One region of the Glycomyces sp. NPDC047010 genome, then DNA from elsewhere that is predicted to be linked to it. Evidence: riboswitches for the same ligand, from Rfam matches in the RefSeq annotation. Region 1 holds a riboswitch; the other holds the start of a gene.

What was found. Region 1 has a riboswitch for cobalamin ahead of AB0A65_RS06250 (hypothetical protein). Riboswitches for the same ligand answer to the same signal wherever they lie in the genome.
Region 2: it holds a riboswitch for cobalamin, as region 1 does, so the genes downstream of both, metE (5-methyltetrahydropteroyltriglutamate--homocysteine S-methyltransferase) here and AB0A65_RS06250 (hypothetical protein) in region 1, are expected to answer to the same signal.

What each region holds. Positions count from the first base shown of each region.
Region 1 is NZ_JBEYVY010000002.1:577,217-582,753, forward strand. It holds gene AB0A65_RS06240 (energy-coupling factor transporter transmembrane component T) at 1-644, opposite strand, end outside; gene AB0A65_RS06245 (hypothetical protein) at 647-1,291, opposite strand; gene AB0A65_RS06250 (hypothetical protein) at 1,300-2,607, opposite strand; cobalamin riboswitch at 2,686-2,844, opposite strand; gene AB0A65_RS06255 (TetR/AcrR family transcriptional regulator) at 2,981-3,649, shown strand; partial or broken gene AB0A65_RS06260 (chromosome partitioning protein) at 3,577-4,608, opposite strand; gene AB0A65_RS06265 (UvrD-helicase domain-containing protein) at 4,911-5,537, opposite strand, start outside.
Region 2 is NZ_JBEYVY010000002.1:434,597-440,133, forward strand. It holds gene AB0A65_RS05550 (CrcB family protein) at 1-189, shown strand, start outside; gene AB0A65_RS05555 (CrcB family protein) at 186-548, shown strand; gene AB0A65_RS05560 (S8 family serine peptidase) at 710-3,214, shown strand; gene AB0A65_RS05565 (SDR family NAD(P)-dependent oxidoreductase) at 3,215-3,949, opposite strand; cobalamin riboswitch at 4,068-4,278, shown strand; gene metE (5-methyltetrahydropteroyltriglutamate--homocysteine S-methyltransferase) at 4,319-5,537, shown strand, end outside.

The DNA of each region.
Region 1 (5,537 bases):
AGGTGCAGCGACCGGTCGAGCGCCTCGTGCAGCACGGGCGCGACGACGGTGCGCATGAGGTTCGCCGGGCTGCGGCCCGTGTTGCCGCGCAGCGCCCTCGCCCGCCGGACCCGCCCCACCGAGGCCACCAGCTGCGGCGCCACCGACAGCGCGACGACGACCGCGACGCTCACTTCGTACAGTGCGGCCGGGACGGACCGCAGGAGCCGCCGCGGGCTCGCGAGCGCGTTCGCCGCGCCCACGCACACCAGGAGCACCGCGAGCCGCATCCCGTCGTAGAGCGCCGCGAGCGCGCCCTCCGCGGTCACGTTCCCGCCGAGCCGGAACCCGGCCGCCCACTCCGGGAGCGTCACCGAAGGCAGCGTGAACAGGACCGTCGGCCCGTCCGAGCCGCCGAAGACCACATAGAACGCCATGCGGACCGCGACCGCGCTCAAACCGATGTAGAGGAACACCCGGTACGCGCCCGACCAGGGCTCGTCCCCGCGGCAGAACGCCACGACCAGGCCGGCGACGGCGGCGATGAGCAGCAGCAGCCACGGGTTCGCGGTGCGCCCGGCCGCGGTCGCGAGGAGCAGCGCCCACGCCCACCACGCGACGGGGTGGGCGGTGCGGCGGCGCATCGGGCCGAGGTCGGTCGGCACGGTCAGGCGCGCCGCTGCCGGAGCCGCCAGGCGGCGAGCGCGCCGATCACGGCGAGCACGGCCACGGCGATGACCCACGTGTACGACGCCCCGCCCGAATCCGACTCGGCCTCAGGGGCGTCGGCTACGGCGTCGGGGGGCGCGATGGCGGGCGGCGCGGAGCCGTCGCCGAACGCCCAGCCCTCGAAGTCGCCCGCGTCAGGGGTCGCGTCGGCGCCGCCGACCATCGAGTACGTCCACTCCGCGTCCCCGGCGTTCGCGTGCCAGTACGACCAGTACGCGTCCGCGGGAGGCGAAGCGCCGCAGTCGGTCGCGGGGAGCGCGTCGATGCTGCACACCATGCCGCGGATCGCCGCGACCTCGGTCACCGCGAACCCGGCCTGCGCGAGCGCGTCGAGTCCGTCCGCCGGATCGGCCGCGCACCCGGTCTCCAGCCCGTCCAGTTCACCGAAGTCGACCACAACCACGACCCCGCCGCAGCGCTCCTGCGCCCCGGCCGGGGCCGCGGGGAGCCCCGCGGCGGCGACGGCGCCGAACAGCACCGCGCCGAACCCGGCGGCGCCACTGCGCAGCACCGGGAGGACCGCGCGCAGCCAGCGCCCGCCGGTCAGGCGGGCGCTGGCTGCGCGTCGTTCGTGTCGAGGCACGGGGAGGACTACTTGTCCTTGCCCTCGCCGGAGTCGTCGCCAGGCTCGTCGCCCGTCGACTTGTCCGAAGCGGACTCGTCGGCGGCGGCCTCTTCGGCGTCGTCGGTCTTCGGCGCGTCGGCGACCGGGGCCGCAGGGGCCTCGGCGGCCGTGTCGCCCGAACCGGCGCCCCGGCGCGAGCGCAGCGTGAAGACCACGATCAGGGCGGCGATGACGACGACCGCGGCGATGATCGCCCACGTCAGCCACGAGGTCGAACCCGACTCGTCCTCTTCGGCCGCAGTGGCGGTCGCGTCGCCCGCGTCCGCCGAAGCGCAGTCCACGGCCGGCACGTCGGCGGCCGAACCGGAGGCGTCGAGCGTCGCGAGGTTCTGGCCCGCGACCGGGACGATGGCCTGCGCGGTCGCCAACAGGCGCGTCGCCTCGCCGAAGTCCGCGTCCTCGGGGTTCGTGTACATGAACGCGCCGGGGGCGGCGCCGTCGCAGCCGAACTGGAGCGTCAGCAGGAACGCCACGGCCCGCTCGGCCGCGTCGGCGCGGCCCGCCGCGAGGAACGCCTGCGCGGCGACCGCGGTCGTGTTCGCGTTCTCGCCGAACCCGCCGTCGAACCCGCCGTCCTCGGCCTGCGCGCCCTCCAGCCAGGTCACGGCCGACTCCAGGGACGCCGAAGCCGGGTCGCCGAGGCTCACCAGCGCCGGAACCGCGAGGCCGGTGGTGTCCGCGTCCGACACGCAGTCGTCGCCGCCGTCGGCGTCGCCGTAGCTGAACCCGCCGTCGGGGCACTGGACCGCGGCGAGGCCGGCCGCGGCCGTCTCGCCCGCGGCCGTGTCGGTGCGCGAGAGCCCGAGGACCGCCCACGCGGTCGACAGGGCCGTGCCGTCGCCGTACGTGCCGTTCGCGGCCTGCGACGCGGCGACCTCCTCGGCGAGCTTGATCCCGCCGAAGTCCGTCGGGTCGCCCCCGGCGGTCGCCACGACGTACATGACCTTCCCGGCCGACCCGGCGTTGAACCCGGCCGCGCCGGTGGCGTCCGTGTTCACATACGGGCTGAGGACCTCGGAGTCGTTGAGCCATTCGAGCGCGGTCCGGACCTGGTCGGCGCCGACGCGGGCGGCCTGGAGGCCGATGACCGCGTCGAGCGTCGTCGCCGGGTCCTGGTTCCAGGCGGTCCCGTCGGACTGGGCGGCCAGCCAGGACGCGGCCGCCGCCGCGGGCTCCGCGAACGGCTCGGACGACTGGGCGTGCGCGGGCGAGGCCGCGAGCAGGGTGACGGGCAGGGCCGCTGCGATGAGCACGCGGCCGGCAAGGTGGCGCATTGCCTGACCTTTCCTAGAGCGAGTGGGTCTTCGGGCAGGCGGCTGCGCCGCAAGCGCCTGTAGACCACGACAGGCGTTGACAATTCCGTTGGGCGCGGCGGGCATTCGGGCTCACGCGGGTGGACCGGGCAGGAACAGAAGGGTGCCCGGTTGTCGCCATGGGGCGACCGCGACTACCGTTGCGGGTCAGCGCCGGCCTTTCACCGGACTTCCCCCGCCAGACGCCTGTTCAGTTTGCGCTCATTCTCGCCGGTGCCCCCGGGGGTGTCAAGCCGGACGCCTCCGCAGTGCGACCGTTCACTCGCGCCTCGTGAGTCAACTCCCGCCTTGCGGTTATTGACCCGTAGCACCGGGTGTCGATACGGTGCTCAACGTGAGCAGAAATAAGAACGCCGATTTGGACAGAGTCCTTCGCGCTGCGACACGGGTCTTCCTGGACAGGGGGTTCTCCGCGACCTCCATGTCGGACCTGGTCGCCGCCACCGGCATGAACCGCGCCGGGCTCTACGCCGCGTTCGGGTCCAAGCACCAGCTCTACATCACAGCGCTGCAACGATATAGGGACGACACCGAACCGGAGCTGCGCGCCATAGCCCGCAGCGCCACCGGCCGCGGCACCGAGGAGGACGCCGCCGGTGGGGAAGCGCTGCGCGCCGTGGGCGAACTGCTCGACGTCGTCGTCCGCCACTCCAAGGAGGGCGGCTTCATCGTCCGCGCGGCCGTCGAACTCGCCGACGACCCCGCCACCATGCGCCGCGTCCAGGACGCCTGGACCGACCTCGAACGCGACCTCGCCGCGATCCTCGCCCGCGCCGTCGAACGCGGCGAACTCGACCCCGCCGCCGACCCCGGCCGCCTCGCCCGCACCGCCCTCGTGTTCGTCCAGGGCGCGCTCGTCACCGGCCACGCCGACGAGGACGACTCCCGCCTCGCCGACGCCGCCGCGGGCCTCGTCGACCTCCTGGCCTCCTACAGGCCCTCGGCGACCGCCGCGCCGATCCGCAGCCAGGCCGCGGACGACGCCTTGCTCAACGAGTCGTAGCGGATCGGCTCCCCCGAGTCCAGCAGCTTCTCGTACGGCGCCAGCAGCACCGCCCGGGTCCGGGCCGCGAAATGCCGCTGCACCGCGGGCAGGTCCACGTCCTTGCGGTGGGCCGGCATCGACACCACCGACACCGCGCCGCGCACCAGGTCCCGCCGGCCCGTCTGCTCCAGGTGGTCGAGCATCCTCGCGGCGGTCTCCGCCGAGTCGTTCCGCGCCGACATCGTCACCACCAGCTGGTCGGTCGCGTCGATTGCCGCCTGCCAGTTCTGGGCCCGCACGTTGTTCCCGGTGTCCACCACGATGAGCTTGTAGAACCGCGACACCGCCTCCCGCAGGTCCCCGAACGACTGCGCCGTGAGCATCTCCCCGGCCGTCGCCGACTCGTCCGAGGCGAGCACGTCGAACATCGCGCCGCCCTGCGCGCGCACGTACTGCGACAGGTCGCCGATCCGCCCCGTCGGGCCCTTGAAGTGGTCGAGGTCCCGCAGCAGGTCCCTGACGGTGCGCACATGGAAGTCCTGCTGCGCGCGCATGCCCAGCGTCCCCTGTGTCTCGTTGTTGTCCCACGCGAGCACGTACCCGCCCCGGTGGCGCCCGAACGCGCTCGCGAGCATGAGGACCGCGACGGTCTTCCCCGCGCCGCCCTTCGGGTTCACGACGGTGATCTGGCGCAGGCCCCCGAAGTTGCGGCGCACGGTCTCGACCGCCCGCTGGCGGGCGCGTTCGCGCGGACCCGGCGGCAGCGCGACGGTCCCGAAGCTCAACCGGTGCAGAGCGCCGCGCAGGCCCGTCTCGGCGACGGGCGCGCGCGGGGGCACGACCCGCCGGGACGCGAAGTCGTCGGCGGTGACGCCGACGCGCTCCAGTGCGCCGGCGTGGTCGGGGAACACGGGCACCGGGACGTGCGGAGAGACAGTGTGTGGCGCGCCTTGCGCGGGCGGCGCGGGCCAGCCGTCGGCCGCGGGGTGCTGCCCGTTCGGGGCCTCCGCGGGCATCGGCATCGCGGGCGGCGGGGGCGCGCTCGGCACGTGGTCGGTGGTGCGCGGGTTGTGGACGCCCTCCGGCCCGGCCGCGTACTGCGCGTTCACCTCCGGCGGAGCGAACGGAGACCACGCGGGAGCATCCGGCCGGTGCAGAGGAACGGTGTCCTCTTCGGTGTGCTCCATCGGGACTCCCAGCGTGAGACGGCGGTTACCCGCCTATTGTGTCCCATCCGTTCGTGTCCGCGTGGGAACTCCACGTGGCCGGACCGCGCGTGCTACAGCAGTCGCGGCTGCTCAGGACCCGAGTGCGGTTGCGGGACCATCCCGAATGGACTGAAGAGCCCCTGGTCCACATCGGCCAGGAGGGGCGAACCCGCACCGGTGTGGGAGACGTAGGCGAGGTCGCGGGTCCGGCCGAGCGCCACGTACAGCTCGCGGCGGGCGGCGGCCGTGTTCGGCCAGTCCTCGGCGGTCACGCCCGTGAGGCACACCACGCGGTACTCGCCGTCGGCCGCCTCGGCGACCGACAGGCCGTCGGGTCCGATGACCGCCAGCTCGTCCTCGTCGACCCCCATCTCGGCGAGCCGGTCGGTGAGGGCTTCCACGAAGCGCTTCTCGTCGTCGGCGTCGACCGCGAAGTACCGGCCGATCCCCGAGCCCTCCAGGGCCGGGCGCTCGGGCTGCACGAGGCGGCCCGGGACGCGGCTGATCGGCTCGACCACCTGCGAGGCGGCCACGAGGACCGCGGCGGGGCTGCGGTGGTTGCGCGACAGGCGCATCACGTGCGCCTGCGGGAACTGCTCCCCGAACGCCGCGAACGCGGCGGGCTCGCCCGCGCACAGCGCCGAGTCCGGGTCGCCGGTGGCGGTCACGTCCGCCTCGGGCCCGCGGCGCTCGGTCAG
Region 2 (5,537 bases), 140 kb from region 1:
CTCGGCGTCGGCGTCCTCGGCGGGTTCACCACGTTCTCCACGTTCATCGTCGGCGTCGGCCGCGCCGTCGACGCCGGGGCCGCGCTCCTCGCCGTCGCCTACGCGTTCGCGACGATCGCCGCCGCGCTCACCGCCGCCGCCCTCGGCATGTGGGCCACCCGCCGCCTCATCTCCCGGCGGCGCCGATGACGCTCCTCCTCGTCGCCGCGGGCGCCGCGATCGGCGCCCCCGCCCGCTTCCTCACCGACCTGGTCGTGGCCCACTACCTGGGCCGGTACCTCCCGTGGGGCACGCTCACCGTGAACGTCGTGGGCTCCGCGCTCGCGGTGTTCCTGGCCGTCGCGGTGGCCGACCCGGCCTGGTCCGCGGTCCTGTCGATCGGCTTCTGCGGCGCCCTCACCACGTACTCGACGCTCTCGTACGAGACACTCGTCCTCGTCGAGGAGGGACGCTGGCCCCACGCCGCCCTCAACATCGCGATGAACCTCGCCGGGGGCCTCGCGGCCGGGTTCGGCGGGTACCTCCTCGCGCGCGCCCTCGGCTTCTAAGGCCGGGCCTAGAGCCGACACGCGGGCGGGCCGCGCGGCAAATGCGCGGTTCCGCGCGCCCGATGCCCGACGATCGAGGTCCTGCCATATCCGCCCGCCGGGGGTTCCCGGGCGCCTCCGCGAACCCCCGGCGGGCGCCCCACCCGAAGGGACCGTCCCCGATGCCGCGTCCGCTCCGCTCCGTCCCTCCCGCCTGGCGGCGCCCGCTCGCCGCCGCGGTCGCCCTGCCGCTGCTCGCGCTCGCCGCGCCCGCGGCCCACGCGGAACCGGACGGGCCCGCGCAGGTGTGGCTCGTCGAGTTCGCCGAAGGCGCCGACGCCTCCGTCCTCGACGCCGCCCGCGGCCTCGACTTCGAGGTGCGCCACGACTTCGAGCGGATCTGGAACGGCGTCTCCGTGGAGACCGACCCCGCGACCGCGCGGCGCCTCGGGCGGCTCGGCATGGTCGAGCGCGTCTGGTCCGACGTCGTCTTCGGCGGCCCCGCGGCCACCGGCCCCGACGCCGCGACCGAGTCCGCGCAGGTCCCCGAACTCGCCCAGGCGATCCGGACGACGCGCGCCGACGTGGCGCACGACCGCGGGATCACCGGCGAGGGCGTCAAGGTCGGCGTCATCGACACCGGCATCGACTACACCCACCCCGACCTCGGCGGCTGCTTCGGCCACGGCTGCCGCGTCGCCGGGGGCACCGACTTCGTGGGCGACGACTTCGACTCCGAGGACCCCGACCACGCCGAGCCCGACCCCGACGACGACCCCGCCGACTGCGCCGGGCACGGCACCCACGTCGCCGGGATCGTCGGCGCGAACGGCGAGGTCACCGGCGTCGCGCCCGACGTGGAGTTCGGCGCGTACCGGGTCTTCGGCTGCGAGGGCTCCACGAGCGCCGAGGTCATCATGCAGGCCCTGGAGGCCGCGCTCGACGACGGCATGGACGTCGTCAACCTCTCGCTCGGCCAGTCGTTCCAGTGGCCCGGCTACCCAACCGCGAAGGCCGCCGACCGGCTCACCGAGGAGGGCGTGGTCGTCGTCGCCTCCATGGGCAACGACGGCGAGTCCGGCGTCTACTCCGGTTCGGCGCCCGGCGTCGGCGAGGACGTGATCGCCGTGGCCTCCACCGACAACCCGTCCGAGCGCATGGACGCCGCGCACGTGCCCGCCCTCGACCGGTCCGTCGGCTACCAGGTCCTCGGCGACGCCGCCGAACCCGAGGCGGGGACGGCCACCGACGGCCTGGTGTTCCTCGGCCGCGCGTGCGCCGACGACGCCTCCGAAGGCGACGTGAACGGCAAGGCCGCATTGATCGTCCGCGGGACCTGCACGTTCAAGGAGAAGTACGAGCGGGCCGTCGCCGAAGGCGCCACGAGCGTCGTCATCTACAACGACCGGCCCGGCCCCTTCGGCGGCTCCGGCGTCGAGGACCTCGGCGTCCCGGCCCTCTCGGTCACCGACACAGACGGCAAGGACCTCCACGACCTCGCGGCCATCGGTGAAGCCCCGGTCCTGGAGTTCACCGGCGAGACGGTGCTCGTGCCGCTGCCGCGCGCGGGCCTCGCGTCGAGCTTCTCCGCGTACGGCCCCGCCCCCGACCTCGCGTTCAAACCGGACGTGGCCGCGCCCGGCGGCGGCATCTGGTCCACCGTGCCCGTCGCCGACGGCTCGTACGAGTCGCTCTCGGGCACCTCGATGTCCTCGCCGCACGTCGCGGGCGCCGCGGCCCTGCTGCTCGACGCCGAGCCCCGGCTGGAGCCGCGCGACGTGCGCACCCGCCTCGCGAACTCCGCGAAGCCCGTCGCGTGGGGCGACAACCCGGACCTCGGCGAACTCGAAGCGGCGCACCGGCAGGGGACCGGCGTCATCGACGTGGTCGACGCCCTCGACGCGGAGGCGTGCCTGTACCCGACCGGCGTCAACACCGGCGACGGGACCGCGCCGCGCACGTTCGAACTCGGCCTCACCTCACGCGACCGCGAGGCCCGCGACTACACGCTGACCCACCGGGCCACGATCGCGACCACCGGCGACGACCGCGACCCCGGCTTCAGCGCCGCCGCACCGGACGTGGACTTCGAGCCGAAGGAGCTGCGCCTCTACCCGGGCCAGACGGCGACCGTGGAGGTCACGGTGACGCCGAGCGCCGACCTGCCCGAGGGCAGCGTGTTCGGCGGGCGGATCACCGCCCGGCCCGAGGACGGCGGCGAGTCCCTGACCATGGCGTACTCCGGCTACCAGGGCGACTACCTGGCGATCCCGGTCCTGGACCACCCGGACTTCCCGAAGCTCGCGGCCGTCGTCGCGCAGGACCCGGAGACCCGCGAGTACGAGTACCGCGACGTCGAGGACGGCGAGTCGTTCAGCCTCGCCGACGGGCCCGACCTCGCGGCCCTGGTCTATCTCGGACACCAGCCCGCGGCGATGGACGTCAGCGCCGCGAACGCCGACACCGGCGAGGTGGTCGAATGGGACCGCGAGGCGTTCCTGCCGCGCTCCCCCGGACCCGACGACGCGATGGGCGTCCACCTGGAGGACCTGGTCGCCCAGCGGCCCGGCGCTCTGGAGCCCGGCCGCTGGACGCTCACGGTGAAGGTGCTCAAGGCCCTCGGCGACGAGGACGACCCGGACGCCTGGGAGCAGTGGACCTCGCCGGTCTTCACGCTCGCCGAGTAGCTACTGCTCCCGGTGGACGAGCTGCGCGCCGGCCTGGTCGCGCGGGGTGATGGTGATCTGGTCGATGTTGACGTGCGCGGGACGGGTCGCGATCCACGCGATCGCGTCCGCGATGTCGGCGGCGACCAGCGGCGTCATCCCCGCGTAGACCGCGTCGGCGCGGCCCTGGTCGCCCTCGAAGCGGACGAGGCTGAACTCCGTCTCGACCATGCCCGGGTCCACCTCGCACACCCGCACCGGCTGCCCGAGCAGCTCCATGCGCAGGACCCGCGTGATCGCGGCCTCGGCGTGCTTCGCGGCGTTGTACCCGCCGCCGCCGGGGTACGGCTGGTGGCCCGCGATGGAGCCGATGACGACGACCTGGCCGTCGCCCGAGGCGACGAGCTTCGGCAGGAGCGCCTTGGTGATCCGGGCCGTGCCGAGGACGTTCACGTCGTACATGCGCTGCCAGGCGTCCAGGTCCGCCCCGGCGATCGAGTCGAGGCCGAACGCGCCGCCCGCGTTGTTGACGAGCACGTCGCAGCGTTCCACCGCGGCGACGAAATCGGCCACCGACCGCTCGTCGGTGACGTCGAGCGGCAGCGCGGTCCCGCCGCACTCGGCCGCGACCTCGGCGAGCCGGTCGGCCCGGCGCGCGCCGAGGACCACGTCGAACCCGGCCCCGGCGAGGGCCCGTGCGGTGGCCGCCCCGATCCCGCTGCTGGCTCCCGTGACGACCGCGGTCTTCCTGCTCATCGATTCCTCCTCGCAGACGCGGGCCGAAGCCTCGGCCCGCGACGGACCTTACTCGGCGTCCCCGCGCGCCGGTTCTCACACTCTGGCCGAGGCGCGCGGGCGGTCGGGCCGCGCCCGTACCATCGCATTCGACGCTGGTTCCGCGGCGCCTTGCGGCGCTTCGGCTAAGAGGGAATCTGGTGCGAATCCAGGACTGCCCCGCAGCGGTGAGGGGGAACGGAACCCGCCATGAGCACTGGACCCGGGAGGGGCTGGGAAGCGGCGGGGAGTAGGTGCCGGCGACGGCGCGCCCCCGAGTCCGAATACCTGCCCGCGTACCGCGCGCGACCGCGCGCGGTCCCGCTGTCGCAAGTTCGAGGGAACTGACACATGACCAACAGCTCTGCCGTGCGCTCGACCGCGCTCGGATACCCGCGCATCGGATCGGGCCGCGAGCTCAAGCGCGCGCTCGAAGCCCACTGGGCCGGACGGCTCGACGCCGAGGGGCTCGAACGGGCCGCCGCGGCCGTCCGCGCCGAGATGCTCGACGACCTGTCCGTGCTCGACTCGGTCCCCACGGGCGTCTTCTCCTACTACGACCACGTGCTGGACGCGGCGTTCGCCGTGGACGCGGTCGCGCCCCGGCACCGCCGCGGCGGCGACCTCGCGTCCTACTTCGCCGCGGCCCGCGGCGACGACGCGGCCGCGCCCTTGGAGATGACCAAGTGGTTCGACACGAACTACCACTACCTGGTCCCCGAGATCGGCCCCGCGACCGCGTTCGCCGCGCGTCCTGAGAAGGCCGTCGCGGAGTTCCTGGAGGCCCGCGAACGCGGCCTCGACGCCCGGCCGGTCCTCGTCGGGCCCGCCACGCTGCTGCTCCTCGCGAAGGCCGCCGACGGCTCGCCCGAGGACTTCCGGCCCTTTGACCGCCTCGACGACGTCGTGGAGGCGTACATCGAGATCCTGGCCGCGCTCGCGCACGCCGGGGCCGGACTCGTCCAGCTCGACGAACCGGCGCTGTGCGCCGACCGGACCCCGGCGGAGCTGGAAGCCGTCGCATCCGCGTACCGGCGCCTTGTGGCCGAGGCGGAGATCCTCGTCGCCGGGGGCTACGGGCCGTTCGGCGAGTCGCTGCTGGTGCTCCTGGACGCGGGCGTCGAAGGCATCGCCCTCGACCTGGTCCGCGGCCGGTCCGACCTGGAAGCACTTGCGTCGCTGAATGTTTCACGTGAAACATTCATCGTCGCCGGAGTGGTGGACGGGCGCAACATCTGGCGCACCGACCTAGCGCGGGCCGCCGCCGACATCGAGGCCGTCAAGGCCCTCACCGACCGCGTCGGCGTCGCCTCCTCGGCCTCGCTCCTCCACGTCCCCGTGGACCTCGCGCCCGAGACCGGCCTGCCGCCGCTGCTCGCCGAGCGGCTCTCGTTCGCACGCCAGAAGCTCGTGGAACTCACCGTCCTCGCCGACCCGGACGGCGCCCGCGACGCCCGGCCCGCCGCGCCCGACGCCTGGCGCGACGGCGCGGTCCGCGACCGCCTCGCCGCCCTCGACGCGGGCGCCGACCGCCGGGCGCCCTACGCCGACCGCCGTGCCTCCCAGGCCG